Regions from separate parts of the Pseudoalteromonas sp. P1-26 genome, predicted to be linked through region 1. Evidence: predicted binding sites of a transcription regulator. Region 1 holds the regulator's gene; each other region holds the start of a gene.
What was found. The regulator FliA, encoded in region 1, starts transcription of late flagellar genes. The targets are predictions, from matches to a motif close to CTAAAGNTNNNNNNNNNNNNGCCGATA.
Positions count from the first base shown of each region.

Region 2: the regulator FliA is predicted to act here: its motif matches at 3,939-3,965, upstream of AN394_RS18705 (DUF5610 domain-containing protein).
Region 3: the regulator FliA is predicted to act here: its motif matches at 5,258-5,284, upstream of pomA (flagellar motor protein PomA).

Region 1 is NZ_LKDX01000002.1:209,318-215,867, forward strand. Features, by position in the region: gene flhB (flagellar biosynthesis protein FlhB) at 1-433, shown strand, start outside; gene flhA (flagellar biosynthesis protein FlhA) at 505-2,616, shown strand; gene flhF (flagellar biosynthesis protein FlhF) at 2,637-4,118, shown strand; gene AN394_RS02350 (MinD/ParA family protein) at 4,111-4,971, shown strand; gene AN394_RS02355 (RNA polymerase sigma factor FliA) at 4,998-5,708, shown strand; gene cheY (chemotaxis response regulator CheY) at 5,749-6,132, shown strand; gene AN394_RS02365 (protein phosphatase CheZ) at 6,150-6,550, shown strand, end outside.
Region 2 is NZ_LKDX01000055.1:18,368-24,917, forward strand. Features, by position in the region: gene AN394_RS18680 (serine/threonine protein kinase) at 1-906, shown strand, start outside; gene AN394_RS18685 (thiol:disulfide interchange protein DsbA/DsbL) at 937-1,560, shown strand; gene AN394_RS18690 (thiol:disulfide interchange protein DsbA/DsbL) at 1,578-2,216, shown strand; gene AN394_RS18695 (DUF523 domain-containing protein) at 2,278-2,730, shown strand; gene trmA (tRNA (uridine(54)-C5)-methyltransferase TrmA) at 2,733-3,830, opposite strand; gene AN394_RS18705 (DUF5610 domain-containing protein) at 3,995-5,113, shown strand; gene murI (glutamate racemase) at 5,180-5,974, shown strand; gene AN394_RS18715 (RNA-binding protein) at 5,937-6,416, opposite strand.
Region 3 is NZ_LKDX01000037.1:5,702-12,251, reverse strand. Features, by position in the region: gene AN394_RS16105 (ligand-binding sensor domain-containing diguanylate cyclase) at 1-1,928, shown strand, start outside; gene dxs (1-deoxy-D-xylulose-5-phosphate synthase) at 1,989-3,851, opposite strand; gene ispA ((2E,6E)-farnesyl diphosphate synthase) at 3,941-4,828, opposite strand; gene xseB (exodeoxyribonuclease VII small subunit) at 4,833-5,075, opposite strand; gene pomA (flagellar motor protein PomA) at 5,348-6,115, shown strand; gene AN394_RS16080 (flagellar motor protein MotB) at 6,119-6,550, shown strand, end outside.

The DNA of each region.
Region 1 (6,550 bases):
CTCTGAGGGTGATCCGCAAATAAAAGCGCGTATTCGCCGTACTCAGCGTGAAATGTCGCAAAGGCGTATGATGCAAGATGTACCTGATGCCGATGTGATTGTAACCAACCCGACCCATTATTCTGTAGCACTTAAATACGATACAGCTAAAGCGGGTGCGCCAATTGTGCTTGCTAAAGGCGTGGACGAGCTTGCTATGCAAATTCGTAAAGTGGGTAAGGGTAATGACGTGCCAATTGTTGAATCACCGATGCTTACACGTGCGCTGTATCACACCACCGATGTGGGCAATCAAATACCTGATCAGCTATTCACAGCCGTTGCGCAAGTGCTGGCTTATGTCTTCCAGTTAAAGCGCTTCCAAAAAGGGCGTGGAAAACGTCCTGTTCCACTTAATAAAAAGCTCCCAATACCCGATGCTTACAAATATTAGTCAGTAGTTATATAACTTGGAATAGTTATTGCAAATTCCGTGTAGTGTCAATATTTTGAAATTGTTGAATTATGGAATTTAAAGCGGTATTACAACAACTTAACAGAGATAAAAAAGAATATGCGAAGGGTATCGGCACGCCGTTAATGGTACTTGCTGCGCTGGGCATGGTGATTTTACCCCTGCCGCCATTTCTTTTAGATATTCTATTTTCGTTTAATATCGCGTTAGCACTGGTGGTGTTACTGGTTACGGTTTACACCATGAAACCACTTGAATTTGGTATGTTCCCTGCGGTTCTACTAATTGCAACCATCATGCGCTTAGCACTGAATGTCGCCAGTACCCGTGTAGTATTGCTAGAAGGTCATAATGGTGGTGATGCCGCTGGTAAAGTTATCGAGGCCTTTGGTTCGGTGGTTATCGGTGGTAACTATGCAGTTGGTTTAGTGGTCTTCCTGATTTTAATCATTATTAACTTTGTGGTTATCACCAAGGGTGCTGGCCGAATTTCTGAAGTATCAGCTCGCTTTACTCTTGATGCAATGCCAGGTAAACAAATGGCGATTGATGCTGACTTAAACGCCGGTTTCATTAGTGCAGAGCAAGCCCGTGAACGCCGTGAAGAAGTCACCCGCGAAGCCGATTTCTATGGTTCAATGGATGGTGCGAGTAAGTTCGTAAAAGGCGATGCGATAGCGGGTATCGTTATTCTAGTGATTAACATCGTTGGTGGTTTATTTGTTGGTATGATCCAACATGATTTATCGTTCAGCCGTGCGATGGAAGTGTACACCTTGCTAACCATTGGTGATGGTCTAGTTGCACAGCTACCTTCACTATTACTGTCTATCGGTACCGCAATCGTTGTTACCCGTCAAAATGAATCGCACAACATGGGCGACCAAGTTAAGACACAGCTAGGTAACGAAAAATCACTTTATATCGCATCAGGTATTTTAATCATCATGGGTATTGTGCCGGGTATGCCGCACATCGCATTTTTAAGCTTAGGTGCATTACTGGGTTACCTTGCTTATTTCACACAGCAACAAAAAGCCAAAGCAGAAGCCGAAAAAGCAGAGCAAGAGGCAAATGGTGGTGCACCAGGTACAGGTGTTGCCAATAAACAAGAACAAAAAGAGCTGGGTTGGGATGACGTTCAGCAAGTTGATGTTATTGGCTTAGAAGTAGGGTATCGATTGATTCCACTTGTTGACCAATCTCAAGGTGGTGAACTGTTAAATCGTATTAAAGGTGTGCGTAAAAAACTGTCTCAGGAGCTTGGCTTCTTAGTACCTCCTGTGCACATTCGCGATAACTTAGAGCTCGACCCGAATGCTTACAGAATCACTATGATGGGTGTTTCAAGCGGTGAGGGTGAGCTTAAGCATGGTGATGAGTTAGCGATTAATCCAGGCCAAGTATTTGGTCCAATCAAAGGGGTTGCCACTACAGACCCAGCATTCGGATTAGATGCGGTGTGGATCAAACCTGATCAAAAAGATGAAGCACAATCACTTGGCTATACCGTCGTTGATTCAGCAACTGTGGTTGCAACTCATATCAGCCAGTTACTTACTAACAGTGCTGCTTTACTACTTGGTCATGAAGAAGTACAAAACTTACTAGATATGTTAGCGAAGAGTCATCCACGTCTTGTTGAAGGACTGGTTCCTGACGTATTACCACTTACTACTATCGTAAAAGTGCTACAAAACTTACTTAATGAAGGGGTGGCAATTCGCGATATGCGCTCGATTGTACAAACTCTTGTTGAGTATGGTCCACGTAGCCAAGACCCAGATGTGCTAACGGCTGCAGTGCGAATTTCACTGCGCAGACTAATCGTTCAAGACGCTGTTGGTATGTCTTCTGAGATCCCTGTCATAACCTTGGCGCCTGAGTTGGAACAGATGTTGCATCAGTCACTTCAGAATGCAGGTGACGAAGGTGCCGGAATAGAGCCAAGCCTTGCAGAGCGACTTCAGCAATCATTGAATGAAGCGCATCAAAACCAAGAAATGGCCGGTGAACCTTCGATACTGTTAACGTCAGGAATGTTAAGAACTGTGTTATCTCGCTTCGTTAAGTACACCATCCCAGGTTTAAGGGTGATGTCTTACCAAGAGGTACCAGACGAAAGACAGATTAAGATTGTCAGCTCAGTAGGCCAACAATAGGATAGTAAAGGGGTTGAACCATGAAAATTAAACGTTTTTTTGCTAAAGATATGCGCACAGCACTGAAAGAAGTGAAAGATGAACTAGGTGTTGATGCGGTTATTATGTCGAACAAAAAGCTTGCTAACGGCGTTGAAATCGTTGCAGCTGTTGATTACGACAAAGCAGCCCCGAAAGCCGAAGCTAAACCAGCAGTGGCACAATCAGCACCTGCTCCACAGCATAACTTTGTTAAACCTGAGCCAATGCGTGCTAAACCTGAGCCGCAAGCGAAAGTTGCTGATAGCCTACAAGCGTTACTTGAGCGTCAAGCCCCACGCCCTCGTTCGCCAGAGCTTGCGTCAATGTTTAGTCAATCTGGTATTGATACGAGTGAACACTATCAACCAAAAGAGCCAAGCTTTGAGCAGCAACAGCCTGAATATAAGCAAGCTCCTCGTTATCAACAGCAAGCAGCACCTCGTGTACAAACTCAAGCACATAGCTTAGGTTTTGATGACGACTTAGATTCTGGTTTTGATGATTTAGATTCACCAGCCGAGCACAAAAACTCAGCACCTGCGAATCAATCAGAAATGACGACCATGCGTGAAGAAATGAATGCGATTCGTCAATTACTTGAACACCAAGTATCTGGCTTAATGCAACAAGATATGGCACGCCGTGATCCGACTCGTGCATGTATGATTGACCGCTTAGCAGGTATGGGTATTGAACGTGATGTTGCAGAGCAAATGGCTTGTTTCATTCCTGACGACGTATCACGTCAACAAGCGTGGCAAGCACTTCTGCAAATGGTTGAAAACCAAATGCATACAACGAATAACGAAATTCTGCGTCAAGGCGGTGTATTTGCGTTAGTGGGTCCAACAGGCGTTGGTAAAACAACCACAGTTGCAAAATTAGCTGCACTGGGTGCACAAAAATATGGTGCTGATAAAGTGGCGTTGATCACCACTGATACCTACAGAATTGGTGCCTACGAACAATTGGCTACTTATGGTCGTATTATTGGCTGTGGTGTTAAGCAGGTAAAAGATGCGAATGAATTAGCTGAAGTGTTATACCATTTACGTAATAAGCGTCTAGTATTAATAGACACAGCGGGTATGAGCCAACGTGATTTACGTTTAACTGAGCAGTTAAATACCCTAATGCGTAATCAGCGTGTTGATATTCGTAGTTATTTAGTATTAAGTGCTACAGCACAGATAAATGTGTTGCAAGAAACCGTAAGACACTTTAAAAAGGTTCACCTAAGTGGCTGTATCTTCACTAAATTGGATGAATCTTTAAGTTTAGGTGAGATTATTAGCATAGCGATTCAAAATCGCCTGCCAATAGGGTATCTTACTAACGGTCAGCGCGTTCCTGAGGATATTCGCGTAGCGAATGCTGAAAAACTAGTGAAAAAAGCTGAACAATTGTATTTAAAACGAGCAAAAGCACAACATTCAAGACGTCAAGCAGTAGCGTCGAACACAGTAGGGATGTATGATTAACACAGTATTAGATCAAGCAAGCGGCCTGCGCAAAATGAATCAAAATAATAATAGTGGCGTTAAAGTTATCGCTGTTACTGGCGGTAAAGGTGGAGTGGGTAAAACCAACGTTTCACTCAATACCGCAATCGCATTAGGTCAGCAAGGAAATCGTGTATTAGTATTAGATGCCGATTTAGGTTTGGCAAACTGTGACGTAATGCTTGGCCTTCGTGTTGAACGTAATTTATCTCATGTTTTGTCAGGCGAGTGTGAGCTTGACGAAATTCTTGTTGAAGGCCCTGCGGGCATCAAAATTGTACCAGCAACGTCTGGTTCACAAAGCATGGTTGAATTAACGCCATCTGAGCATGCAGGCCTTATTCGCGCTTTTAGCGAGTTAAATACCGAGTTTGATATTTTAATTGTCGATACCGCCGCAGGTATTTCTGACATGGTATTAAGCTTTTCTCGTGCAGCCCAAGACGTTGTTGTGGTTGTATGCGATGAACCTACCTCAATTACTGATGCTTACGCACTTATTAAAGTGCTTAGCCGTGAGCATGGCGTATATAAATTTAAAATTGTTGCCAATATGGTGCGCAGTTTGCGTGAAGGGCAAGAATTATTTGCTAAACTTTCAAAAGTAACGGATCGTTTTTTAGATGTTTCAATGGAGTTGGTAGCAACCATTCCTTATGACGAGAACATGCGTAAATCTACGCGACGTCAAAAGGTGATTGTTGAATTATTCCCGAACTCACCGGCAGCGGTGGCGTTTAAAACATTAGCAACAAAAGCAGTTAAGTGGCCGATCCCTAATCAACCGTCTGGCCATTTAGAATTTTTTATTGAAAAACTAGTAAACGGCTAACTATGACAACATCGGTGAATAAAGCGATGGGATATCAATCAGCACAGAACTTAAATGCGATTGTCGAAAAACATGCCTCTTTAGTCAAAAAAGTGGCGTGCCATCTAATTGCTCGTTTACCTGCCAGTGTACAACTCGATGATTTAATTCAATCAGGCATGATAGGCCTAATTGAAGCATCAAAAAACTTTGATGCTAGCAAAGGTGCTAGTTTCGAAACCTTCGCTGGAATTCGTATTCGTGGTGCGATGTTAGACGAAATTCGTAGAGGTGACTGGGCGCCACGCTCAGTTCACCGAAATGCCCGCCTTGTGGCTGAAACCATTTCCGAATTAGAAAGCACTTTAAATCGTGAGCCCAAAGATACTGAAGTCGCTGAAAAACTTGATATTACGCTAGATGAGTACCATCATATTCTACATGATGTAAATTCGAGTAAAGTATTAGGTATTGAAGATTTAGGTGTAGATGAAGACGTCATCACACCAGTAGGTCAGGATTTAGGACTAGACAAACCGTTTAATAACGTTAAAAATGAGCGGTTTAACCAGTCTCTATTAACGGCTATCCAATCGTTACCAGAAAGAGATGCTCTCGTTTTGTCTTTGTACTACAACGACGAAATGAACTTAAAAGAAATAGGACACATACTCGATGTTAGCGAGTCGCGTGTGAGTCAAATACATGGTCAGGCGATGATTAAGCTCAAAGCAAAAATCAATGACTGGATTAATTAGTAGTAAGTAAATAAAGGTTCAAACCTCACCGGAGGATGTTTTGGATAAAAACATGAAAATTCTTGTTGTTGATGATTTTTCTACAATGAGACGTATCATTAAAAATCTATTAAGGGATTTAGGTTTTACCAATGTGCAGGAAGCTGACGACGGTTCAACAGCATTGCCAATGCTACAAAATCAAGAATTTGATTTTGTTGTAACTGATTGGAACATGCCTGGTATGCAAGGTATTGATTTGTTACGTGCAATTCGTGCTGATGATAGCCTTAAGCATATTCCTGTATTAATGGTGACAGCTGAAGCGAAAAAAGAACAAATTGTTGCTGCTGCTCAAGCAGGTGTTAATGGCTATATCGTTAAACCATTCACTGCTGCGACACTTAAAACCAAATTGGAAAAAGTGTTTGAACGTTTAGGTTAATCTAAGGGGAGAGGCTTATGTCAGCACTTGCTGCGCCTCAAATAAGTTTAGAGCAAGCTCGTCAACTTGTTGAGTATCTTGAAAATGGTGAACAAGAAAAAGCAGATAAGCTCATTCTTGACGCTGCATCAAAAGAACAATCAGAGTTGTTTGCTGAAGTCGGCAAATTGACGCGTCAGCTTCATGAAGCGTTAAAAAACTTTGACCTAGATACTCGTCTCACTGATTTAACTACTGACGCGATCCCAGACGCTAAGCAGCGCTTAAATTATGTTATGGAAATGACAGAAAGCGCCGCCAATAAAACCATGGATGCGGTTGAAGCAAGTTTACCAATAGCGCAACAACTTGCTGATGAAATTGCCGCAATCAAACCTACGTGGGATCGTTTAATGAACCGAGAAATTGAACTCGGTGA
Region 2 (6,550 bases), on a different contig from region 1:
TATGCTGAATCAGGTCTGCTGGCCTTAAATAGCTACGAGAACCGTGTTTATCAATTTAAAGCAGAAGATGGCCATCGTTATGTTGTTAAGTTTTACCGACCAGAGCGTTGGACTAAGGCGCAAATCTTAGAAGAGCATGCGTTTGCATTTGAGCTTGCCGAGGCTGAAGTGCCGGTTGTTGCGCCTGTTATTATCGAAGGGCAAAGCTTATTTGAGCATAATGGTTATTTGTTTACGTTATTCCCAAGTGTGGGCGGGCGCATTTTTGAAGTTGATAATTTAGATCAACTCGATGTACTTGGCCGCTTAATTGGGCGAATGCACCAAGTAGCTAAGGCAAAGCCATTTGAACATAGGCCTGTAATCAGCTGCGAAGAATACCTTCAGACAGCTAAAGTTCAGTTACAAGCAAGTAACTTGGTGCCAATGGCATTAGAGAACGCCTTTTATACTATTTTAGATTTGGTGATTAAAGAAACCACAGAGCAGTATAAAAATGTTGAAACCATCCGTCTGCACGGCGATTGCCATGCCGGTAATATATTGTGGTCTGGTGACGCGTTAATGTTTGTTGATTTAGATGACAGCCGACAAGGGCCTGCAATTCAAGATCTTTGGATGATGCTCAGTGGCGATCGTAACAACCAACTGTTACAGTTAGACACCTTAGTGGCTGCTTATGAAGAATTTTGCGACTTTGATCACAGCCAATTAAAGTTGATTGAACCACTTAGAGCAATGCGAATGGTGCATTACATGGGGTGGTTGGCAAAAAGGTGGGATGATCCTGCGTTCCCACGGAACTTTTCATGGTTTGCTGAAGACAAATACTGGGAGCAGCAAATACTAGCGCTAAAAGAACAGCTTGCAGCGCTACAGGAAGCACCATTAAAATTATTACCATAAATTTTTAAAGTTAAGAAAGACGAGAAAACAATGTTTAAAAAATTAAAGTTAAGTCTACTCATTTTATGTTTACCTTTTGCGGCCCTTGCTGCTGATTTCGAAGCAGGCAATCAATACGAAGTATTAAAAGTTGAGAAAAGTGCAACACCTCAAGTAACCGAGTTCTTTTCGTTTTATTGTCCACACTGTTTTCAGTTTGAACCGGTCGCAAAAGCATTAACGGCAAGTCTTCCTGAAGGGACTGAATTTGTAAAAAGCCATGTTAACTTTTTAGGTGGTGTATCTAAGCAAACGCAAAGTAACTTAAGCTATGCCTACTTAATTGCTAAGCAACATGGCAAAGGTGAGCAAGTTGCTGAGCAAATCTTTAATAGCATCCACAGACAGCGCGCTTTACTAAAAGATATAAAAGACGTGAAAGCATTACTTGCGACCAATGGTATTAGCAACGATGTGTTTGACGCTGAAATTGCAAGCATGCCAGTGATTAGTGCTGAAAAAGCGATGCAAGATAAGCAGCAAAAATATTCAGATATGGGCGCCCTTACTGGTGTACCAACTTTTATCGTCAATGATAAATATAAAATTAATTTAAACACCATCAAGAGCCAGCAGATGCTTGATGAGTTAGTCGAATTTTTATTAAAACAATAATTTTGGAGTAAGAAGTAATGATCAAGTTAGTAAAAGCTGTATTAATGGCTGCCACGCTAGGTTTAGCGGCAAATGCCTCAGCTGCTCAATATGAAGAAGGTAAGCATTATGAAACGATTGATGCACGCGCTTCTAAAAAGCCTGAAGTAAAAGAGTTCTTCTCATTCTACTGCCCACACTGTAATAACTTCGAGCCAGTAGTGAAAGAGCTTAAAACACTTCTTAAAGATGGCGTTAAATTTAAAAAGAGTCATGTTGATTTTTCAGGTCCTCGTGACCCAGAAATTCAGACTATCTTAGCGCAAGGTTATGCGACGGCTAATGTGTTACCACAGAAAGACGCGTTAGTAGCCGCTGTGTTTAATCATATTCACGGTAAGCGTGCTCGTATTAACGAACTAGCTGATATGAAAGACATCTTTGTTTCACAAGGTGTGTCGGCTGAAGATTTTGATAAGTACTACAACAGCTTCTCTGTACGTACTATGGCGTCTAAGATGAAACGCGACCAAGAATATTACCAACAAAAAGGTGCTTTAAAAGGCGTTCCAACTTTTATTGTTAATGGTAAATACCGTGTAATCCTAGGTGCGGATTCAGGTATTAGCGATGCGAAGAGCATGGCAGACTTAATTAACTACCTAGCTGATAAATAAGCTTAGTTAGTTGAATTTAATAGAAAGCTCCGTTCGCGGAGCTTTTTTGTTGGTAAAGCAAATGCAAAAACTATTAGTTTCAAGCTGTTTGTTAGGAAATCCTGTTCGTTATGACGGGCAATCGCAAAATTTACTCCATCCTGGTTTAGAAACTCTTAAACAGCAAGGAAGGCTCGTTGCATTCTGCCCTGAAGTAGCTGGTGGCTTACCTACACCAAGGCCGCCTGCAGAAATCAAAGCGGGTAGAGTACTTACCAAAGATGCACAAGATGTCACAGTACAGTTTGCTTATGGCGCAGAACAAGCACTTAAGCTTTGCAAAAAGCAGGGCATTCGCTATGCGCTGTTAAAAGAATCAAGCCCTTCATGTGGTCGCAATACTATTTACGATGGTAGTCATTCAGGAAAGAAAATTTCAGGGATGGGATTAACTGCAAAGCTGTTAACCGACAATAATATAGCTGTATACAGCGAGCAGCAGTTGCCAGCGCTATTTGCTGCGCTGGCAGATTGATTTTATTTACGTTGTAAAAACACACCTGATTCGATGTGGTGGGTGTAAGGGAATTGGTCAAAAATCGCAAAACGTTTTACTTCATGGGTTTTGCATAAGTGATCAAGGTCACGCTCTAAGGTATCTGGGTTACACGAGATATAAATAATATTGTCGTAGTTCGCAACTAGGTCACACGTTAGCGTGTCCATGCCTGCACGTGGTGGATCCACTAAAATTGTTTGGCAGTTATAGCTTTTCAGGTCTATACCATCTAAACGAGAGAAAGTACGTTCGCCTTTCATTGCTTGGGTGAACTCTTCACTCGACATACGAATGATATCTAAGTTCTCAACCTTGTTCTGTGCGATATTGTATTGCGCTGAGTAAACCGATGATTTTGAAATCTCAGTGGCTAATACGCGGTCGAATGAGCCTGCAAGAGCAATCGAAAAGTTACCATTCCCACAATATAACTCCAGTAAGTCATTATTGAGTGGTTGGCAAAGGGCTTGTGCCCACTCTAGCATCTTGATGTTTACTTTAGCATTCGGTTGCGTAAAGCTATTTTCGACTTGTTGATAAATAAGCTCTTTACCGTTTACGTTTAAACGCTCGATAACATAGTCATTACCAATCACTTCTTTTTGCTTACGAGCACGGCCAATAAAATCAATCTTAAACTGTGTGCTCAGTTTTGCTTTAAGCTCTTTAATTGCTTGTAGCCACTGCTCATCTAGTTGTTTGTGATACAACAAGCTAACAAGGATCTCACCACTTAAGCTTGAAAGGTAATCGATTTGAAACAGCTTACGGCGCAGAACTTCATTGTCTTTTAAGTTTTCGATCATCGCTTGCATCACTTCACCCACTAAAGGTGCTGCAGGGTCAAACTCATCAACGCGGATCTTTTCTTTAGTTTGTTGATCAAACATGATGTGAAACAGGTCTTCACCTTCATGCCAAACACGAAACTCTGCACGTTGGCGGTAATGAATAGGATCAGAGCTGAACACTTCTAATTTTTCGACCCCAAAACGTCGAAACTGTGAGGTGATGCGCTGCTCTTTCTCACTCAATTGTGCATCGTATTGAGTTGTATCAATTTTTATAACCGCCATGGCTGATTACCTTTTATCTCTTAGCTTTATAACGGCGCTATTGTAGGGAGCGCTGAGGATTTGTCTAGTTTTGTTATTTATTTTAGTGTCGTTTTTTTATACAAAAAACTTAAGTTTTGTGGTTTTTGGCCGATAATGAGTTAACCATAACATGGAGTCGGATCATGAAAATTGGCAACCTAGGCTATATGCCTAATACAAATGTGAATAAATACAATGGTAAACAGGCACTGCAGCAGCCTACCATTCAAAATCGTCAAGATAGTTATCAGCAACGCGGCAGAGAGCTCGCGGCAAAAGTTCTTGATGATAAACTTGCTGAGGCACTAGGTTTACCTAAAGCCGAAGAGAAAAAAGATAAACCCTTGTTCGACTTTGAAGAGATCGTGAAAAACGTACTCGACTTTGTTGGCGGCGCACTTCGTAAAGCAAAAGCCGATGGTGCTGATGATGAAAAACTCAAAGGCATGCTAGGTGATGCACGTAAAGGTGTGCAAATGGGCATCGACGATGCGTATGATGAGCTTAAAGAGTCAGGTATTCTTAACGATGACATCGAAGAGGGTATCGAAAAGTCTAAAGAAGGTATCTTTAAAGGTATTGATGAATTAGAAGAAGACTTGTTCAATCCTAAACCTAATGCGGTTTCAGTAAGCCAAGCTCAATACATCAGTTTAAGTAATAACGCAGAGTACACTTTCACCACCGCTGAAGGTGACGAAGTAAGTATTAGCTTTGCTGATGCATACGAAAGTAAGTCTGCAAGCAGTTATAGCAAAAATGGCGACAACGAAGCCTTTGTCAGTGAGTCTTCGCAATCACGAGATTTATCATTCTCGATGTCGGTCAATGGTGATTTAAATGAGCAAGAGCAGCAAGCTATCAATGAATTGATGGAAGATTTGCAGAGTGTTAGCGAAACATTCTTCTCTGGTTCATTAGAAGATGCCTTTGAACAAGCTAAAGAGCTTAACTTAGGTAACGAGCAACTCGTTGGCTTTACGATGGATCTGAAACAAACCAAAACAGTAGCAGCGATTAAAGGCTATGAAGAATATAAACCAGCCCCTGAAAAAGAAGTTGCTGAGAAAATAGCGCCATTTAATGACGACTTGAAACAGGCGTTTAATAAAGCGGGTGACATTGGTTTGCAAAATGAACTGGCTGGCATCTTACAATGGTTAAACCAAGATAAAGAAGAAGTCAGTAAGCTGGTGGATTATACCAAAGCAATGTTTGAGCAAATGAATAAGCTTCGCTCGGCAACAGAAGAAGAGGCTTAGTCCTTTCTTTCTTTTTATAAAGCTGCATGGCAAACTGCTGACCTTTGATGATCCGAGGTAAGCAGTTTGTCAGTTCATATAATGGTGTTTGATTCTGGTATAGGTGGAACAACCGTACTTGAACAGATCCAAGTATTGATCCCAGATGCTGATTATAGTTATTTTATGGACAATGCTTTATTGCCTTATGGCGCGCAAAGTCAGCAAACGATCATAGCCCGCCTTTTTGCGCTACTACAGTTTATCGAAACAGCAAACTTAAACGTTGATATCCTAGTTATTGCGTGTAATACCGCCTCTACCTCTGCCTTAGAAACTATTCGCCAGCACACAAATATAGAAGTTGTCGGGGTAGTACCTGCGATAAAACCCGCTTGCGCTATAAGTAACAGCAAACATATTGGTTTACTGGCAACACCATCAACCATCAAGAGTCGCTATACTGCAAACTTAATTAGTACTCATAGCCAAGACACACAAGTGAGCTTATATGGCTCAACTGAGCTGGTAGAAATTGCTGAAACACTATTTCATACGCAGAAAATCAATGAAGCAAAGCTTGAGAATGTATTGAGTGATTTAGCGATAGCAGAAGATATAGATGTATTGGTACTTGGCTGTACACACTTTCCATTACTAGCCAGAGCGATTAGTGACTACTATAAACAACAGATCTTCCTTATTGACTCAGGCAAAGCGATTGCTAAGCGCGTTGAAAGTTTAATTGCTCTACGAGGCTTTACTCTTACTACAGATAAAAAAAAGCCGCTGCACTATTATGCAACGGCTCCTATTGGTCATTCGCAATTAAGCGTTGAGCTTATTACGCTGACTGATCAGATCCCTCACGAAAGCTGTTAGCTTCGTTCTCTTGTTTTTGTTTTGCTTCACGCACTTTTAAAGTACGTTGTTGGAATTCGCTATCATTTAATTGATTGATTGCTTTATCTGCATCAGCTTCAGCCATTTCAACAAAACCAAAGCCACGACGTTTACCTGTATTTTTATCTTTTAATAAACGTACATTGAAAACTTTGCCTTGTTCTTCGAATAAAGCACGAACAACACCTTCATTAGCACGATAAGGTAGGTTGCCAACATAAAGTGTTTTTGTTTTTACTTCGGCCTCCTCACTTGACGCTGATGAAAGTGCTGCAATAACTAAAGCACCAATTAATAAGCCTGCACCAAATAGCAATGCTGGGTCTAAAGCTAAGCTTGCAAGTGCGAACTTAACAACCACAAAACCTAAAACAGCAAGAATAACGGAGAAAAGAAAAGATTTTTGATCGGGTAATTTCATTTTGATCTACCAATAAACAAGAAATAAACATTAATTTAACATTGTGAACTTGCTATCTTAACGAGTTAAATGAACATAGCAATGAAATTTGCATTAAATTATGAATATTGGCTTAAAAAACAGCCATAATAGCG
Region 3 (6,550 bases), on a different contig from region 1:
TGCACGACTTACAATTTGATGGTGACCGTTTGTACATCGCAACAGGCCGCGGTGTGTTTTATTACGAAAACCAAAACTTGTATACGGTGCCGGGGCGAGCACTGCGCGATAACCCAGTATTCGCAATTAGCCGTTCTAGCAAAGGCGGTTTTTGGCTCGGTACTGGCCGTGGTATGTACCGCTTAAGCTACGGTGGTTTAACACCCTTTGCATACAATGCTTTCTTAAGCAGTAAATTTATTACCTATGTTCTGGATGAGCAAAACTTTGGCTTAATTGGCACCAGTAAAGGGGCTTATTACTTTACCGACCGCGGGATTGAAAAAATTGGCGACCAAACCAGCTTAGAAAGTGCCTACGTTACCAGTATTTTGAATATTGAAGGGGTGGGGATATTAATTGGCTCACTTAACGATGGTTTATTTTATCGCAGTACCAAAGGCCAGTGGCGTCAGTTAGATGCAACAGACGGTCTGCCGTATGGCTCTATTTTTAGTCTTGTTTACGACAAGCAATTAAAACGTATCTGGGTCAGTACCATGAAGGGTGTATACCGCATGCCAGTCGAGCAGTTTGGTACTGATATCGAGAGCTTAAAAGTAGAACAAGTGATCTCATCGTTCGACCGTCAACTTGATGGTAAAGCAAGTCAGTGTTGTGCTGGTCTGGGTCATGATGCTGTAGCAGATACAGGTAACTCTATTTGGTATCCAAGCCTACAAGGTGTGGTAGAAATACCAAAGAGCGTTGAGCTTTTTGGTGTACAAGCACTTAAGCCTCGTATTGAAAGCTTGATCACGCCGCTTCGTCATTTAAGTACAGCTACTTTAGGCAGTAAGCCAGAGCTACAAATTGATGAACGCGATGTAACGTTAAAATACACTGCGATTGATTATTATGCTCCTTCAAGTATTGAGTTCCGTTACCGTTTAAGTGGCCTAGACAGTGACTGGCGTTATGCCAATACTCGTCGTGAGGCAATCTATACCAACTTACCGCCGGGGTCGTTTTTATTCCAACTTGAAGCAAAACGCCGTGGTGAAGATTGGCAAAAAGCACGTCGTACTGAGTACAGCTTTGTAGTGCCGCGCCGTTTTGATGAGACTATTTATTTTAGACTCTTGATCACTAGTAGCTTTATTTTACTGTTCTACCTTGTATTTTGGGTATTTAGAGCGCAAGAGAAACGTAAGCAATTAGCCCTTGAAAGCTTAGTAACAGAACGTACCGTAGAGCTTCGAGAAGCTAACGATAAGCTTAATCAAGTGAACTCACAGCTTAAGTTAGTTAGTCACTCAGATGAGCTTACAGGCCTACGTAGCCGCCGCTTCTTGTTTGATCAGCTCCCTAAAGATATCGAACACTTCCAGCGTAACTCGCAATCATTGCAAGCGCAGGGTAAGTCGCTCGTGCTATTGATAATTAACTTTGATAACTTCAGTCGCATTAATGATGCATATGGCCCGCTCGCCGGCGATAGCTGCTTACAGCAAATGGCGACTTTACTGAATAGCCGTACTCAAGGTTCTGACTATGTTGCACGTTGGAGTGGCGATGAGTTTTTACTCTTACTACGTGATTTCAAACGCACAGCAATAGACAATTATGTGGCCGATTTATGTGAAGCAATTGCAGCAAACCCATTTAGATTACCGAATGGAGAATCGACCACGATTACTGCGTCGGTTGGCTGGTCTTTCTATCCTTTACCTTTATTAGGTGGCCAAGTTATTGGTTGGGAAACCTCAGTTAACCTTGCTGATATTGCATTGCATCAAGTGAAAAAGCGCGGTGGTGATGGCGTTGCCAACATTACCTTTGACGAGCAATTAGATGCCTTTGAGTTCGAACAAAGCCACAATGTTGATCAGCAGCTTAGTGCACTACAAGCTAATGGTTTAGCCGATATTAAAATTTGGATGCGCTAGCGTTTCTATTGGTATTAAAAAAGGAGCCTTAAGGCTCCTTTTTAGTGAATGCTGTTTGGCTTAAGCCATGAACGCTTTGATGCTAGTTAAAATACCATTAGCATCTAGGCCCATTTCGGCGTGCATTTCATCTTGCGTGCCATGCTTGATGAACTCATCTGGAATCCCTAAGTTTAAGATAGTCACATCCGCTTTGATTGCAGCTAAGTATTCATTTACAGCAGAACCCGCACCGCCTGCAATGGCGTTGTCTTCTAGAGTAACAATTACATCATGGTTGCCAAGTAATTCACTGATAGCGTCAGTATCAAGAGGCTTAATAAAGCGCATATCAATCACTGTTGCGTTAAGCTTTTCAGCAGCTTCTTTGGCGTTCTCTAACAGCGTACCAAACGACAAGATGGCCACTTTATTACCTTGTTTGATGCTACGCGCTTTACCAATTTCAATTGCACTCATGGTTGATTCAACCTCACAGGTGCCGGCACTACCACGTGGGTAACGAACAGCAACAGGTTGATTGCATTGGTAGCCAGTGTAAAGCATTTGGCGGCACTCGTTAGTGTCGCTAGGCGCCATGATGATCATATTAGGAATACAGCGCATAAAGCTTAAGTCATAGGCGCCTTGGTGAGTTTCACCATCAGCACCAACAATACCGGCACGGTCAATAGCAAATAGAACAGGTAAGTTTTGTAATGCTACATCGTGGATAAGTTGGTCGTACGCACGTTGTAAAAAGCTTGAATAAATAGCAACAACAGGCTTCAACCCTTCACAAGCAAGACCAGCTGCAAGCGTTACAGCATGTTGCTCAGCAATTGCTACATCAAAGTATTGCGCTGGGTACTCTTTAGAAAAACGTACCATGCCTGAGCCTTCACGCATGGCAGGGGTAATTGCCATTAGCTTGTCGTCTTGAGCTGCCATATCGCATAACCAGTCACCGAACACATTTGAGAATGTGGCAGCGCCCGGTTTTGATTTTGGTAATTTCGACATGCTCGGATCAAATTTTGGTACGCCGTGGTAGCCAATTGGATCTGCTTCAGCAGGCTTATAACCTTTACCTTTTTGCGTTTTAATATGTAGTAATTGCGGACCTTTAAGGTTGCGCATATTACGTAAGGTATCAACCATCATATTAACATCGTGGCCATCAATTGGGCCGATGTAGTTTAGGCCTAACTCTTCAAAGAAAGTGCCCGGAATGACCATACCTTTTAAGTGTTCTTCCATGCGGCTAGCAAGTTCTTTCACTGGCGGTAAACCAGAAAGAAGCTTTTTACTGCCTTCACGAATATTGGTGTAGAAGCTGCCAGATAAAATACGGGCAAAGTGATTGTTTAGTGCACCTACGTTTTCTGAAATCGACATTTCATTATCGTTTAAGATAATTAACACGTTAGGGTTAACATCACCCATGTGGTTCATCGCTTCAAATGCCATACCAGCAGTGATCGCACCATCGCCAATAACAGCAACTGTTTTACGATCTTTACCTTCTTTTTCGGCAGCAATGGCCATGCCTAAGGCTGCTGAAATAGAGGTGCTCGAATGGCCAACACTAAATGTATCGTAAGGGCTTTCTTCACGGAATGGGAAAGGGTGCAAACCGTCTTTTTGACGAATAGTATGCATTTGGTCACGACGACCCGTTAAGATTTTGTGCGGATATGCTTGATGACCCACATCCCATACTAAACGATCTTCAGGAGTGTTATAAACATAATGCAGCGCAACGGTTAGTTCAACAGTGCCTAAACCTGATGCTAGATGACCACTACTTTGCGAAACTGAATTAAGTAGGTATTCGCGTAACTCTTTACTAAACGCAGGTAACTTGTCTTGCGCTAAATCACGCAGCTGTGCTGGTTCGTCAACCAAACTTAATAATGGATACTTGCTACTATCAAGTGTCATGATTTTTTATACATCCTTCGCTAACCAGAGTGCATTATAGCCCATTGCTGCTCTGATTTTTTAGTTATTTTGTCTTTCTTTTTTAGGCATTAATAATTACGTTCAACGATATAGCTAGCAAGGCTCGCCAGTTCGCTGGTGTCGTAATCAATTGCCTCAAGAGCTTGATGAGCTTGAGCTAGTAAATCTTGTGCTTTTTGCTTTGCACCAGCCATACCTAATAAAGCAGGGTAAGTTGCTTTATTAGCCGCAATATCTGAGCCTTGTGGCTTACCTAATGTTTCAGTATCAGCTTCTACATCAAGGATATCGTCTTGTACCTGAAAAGCTAGCCCTATTGCTTGGCCAAATAGGTTTAATTGCGCGAGAGTATGTTCATCACAGCTTTTTGCACTCAATGCACCAAGTGTAATAGCACAATTAAGCAAGGCGCCCGTTTTTAGCTGATGAATGCGCTCTAACTGCGCAACGGTAATTTCTTTATCGGTCGCTTCAATATCCAGTGCTTGCCCACCTACCATACCTTCAATACCTGAGGCTTTGCTTAATGAGGCAATCATTTTTACTTGCTGGCTCGCAGGAACGGCAAATTGATGGTTGGCAATTAAATCAAATGCCAGCGTTTGTAATGCATCGCCCGCGAGTATGGCTTGCGCTTCGCCATAAACAATATGACAGGTAGGGCGGCCACGTCTTAAGTCATCATCATCCATGGCAGGTAAGTCATCATGGACTAAAGAGTAGCTATGAATACACTCAATAGCGGCAGCAAGAATATCAAGATCGGTCTTGTCTGCGCCCATCATTCGACCCGTTGCGTATACAAGGTATGGACGTAAGCGCTTACCACCATTTAAAACACCGTAATGGGTGGCTTCTTTGATGGTTTTTTCGGTATTAAGTGGTAGTTCGAAATAGCGATTTAAATGTGCTTCAACGTCTTCACGAGCGCGTTGTAGTTGTTCTTTTAATTGCACTTAATTAGTCCAAGTTTGAATCAAAATTGCTAAGAGGAGCTTGGCTATCGTTACCCATTAAAATGGCAACCTTTTGTTCGGCTTGCTGTAACTTACCAGACGAAGCATTCGCCAGTGCAATGCCGCGTTCAAATTGTTTTAGCGATTGTTCTAGTGACAATTCACCTTGCTCCATTTGTGCAACAATTTGAGATAATTCATCCAGCGCTTCTTCAAAGCTTAAGTTTTCTGGTTTCTTTGTTGCCATTGTGGCCTCGATAGCTGTTAGAAAGTGAGGCCAATTTTAGGGGGAATGCTAAACTAGGTCAAAGAATGATGTGTTTTTTTACGCATAATCCATTTTCAATATGCTATTTTTACGGTTTTAGATACAGCTTAAACTTGTAGCTTAAAAATCTTACATTAAAATAAAATTAATTCATTTAATGATTTAAGTATTTCAACTGCTTGCCGATAAGCAGTTAATAATAAAAATTTGATACCTGAGGGTGTCGTGTAATTGTTCCTCTGGAGGGGTATGTGGATTTAGCAACCATAATAGGTATTCTTGGTGCCATAGGCTTAATTGCTATGTCGATGGTGTTAAGTAGTGACGGCCAAGTTGCAATGTTTTACAACACGCCTTCGGTGGTCATTGTATTTGGTGGTTCGATTTTTATCGTATTATCGAATTTCACTATGGGGCAATTTTTGGGCATAGGTAAAGTCGCTGCAAAAGCCTTTATGTTCAAAATCGAATCTCCAGAAGAATTAATTGAAAAAGCAGTAGAATTAGCTGATTCAGCACGTAAAGGTGGTTTCTTAGCATTAGAAGAAGCCGAAATCCCCAACGGTTTTATGCGCAAAGGGGTCGATATGTTAGTGGATGGTCATGATGCTGATGTTGTTCGTGCCACCCTACAAAAAGATATTTCTCTTACAGCTAACCGTCATGAACTAGGGGCTGGGTTATTTAAATCACTTGCCGATATTGCCCCTGCGATGGGTATGATCGGTACGCTAATCGGTTTGGTTGCTATGTTATCAAACATGGATGACCCAAAAGCAATCGGCCCTGCAATGGCGGTTGCACTTTTAACTACTCTCTATGGTGCGTTCTTAGCAAACGTTGTTGCTATTCCAATTCAGGTAAAACTAGAGCTACGTAAAGACGAGGAAGCGCTTAATCAACGTTTAATTCTCGACGCGGTACTAGGTATTCAAGATGGTCAAAACCCGAAAGTAATTGAAGGTATCTTGAAAAACTACTTAGCTGAATCAAAACGTAAAGTTGATACCGAGGAGTAGGGCATGTCAGATCAAGAGTGCAAATGTCCACCACCGGGTTTACCCGCGTGGATGGGAACCTTCGCAGATTTAATGTCATTATTAATGTGCTTCTTTGTACTCTTGCTTGCTTTCTCAGAAATGGACGTACTGAAGTTTAAGCAAATTGCCGGCTCCATGAAGTTTGCTTTCGGTGTACAAAATAAAATTGAAGTAAAAGATATTCCAAAGGGAACCTCGGTCATTGCCATGGAGTTCACTCCGGGTAAACCTGAACCCACTCCTATTGAAACGATTCAACAACAAACCGTAGAAATGACGCAACAAATGCTTGAGTTTCAGGCTGGCGACGAAAGCTCTGCCGGTGGTCGACAAGAACAGCGCGGTAATAAACGTGGTGGTGAATCGCAAAGTACGGCTCAGCAACAAGCTTTAGAACAGTCAATTTCAGCAGCT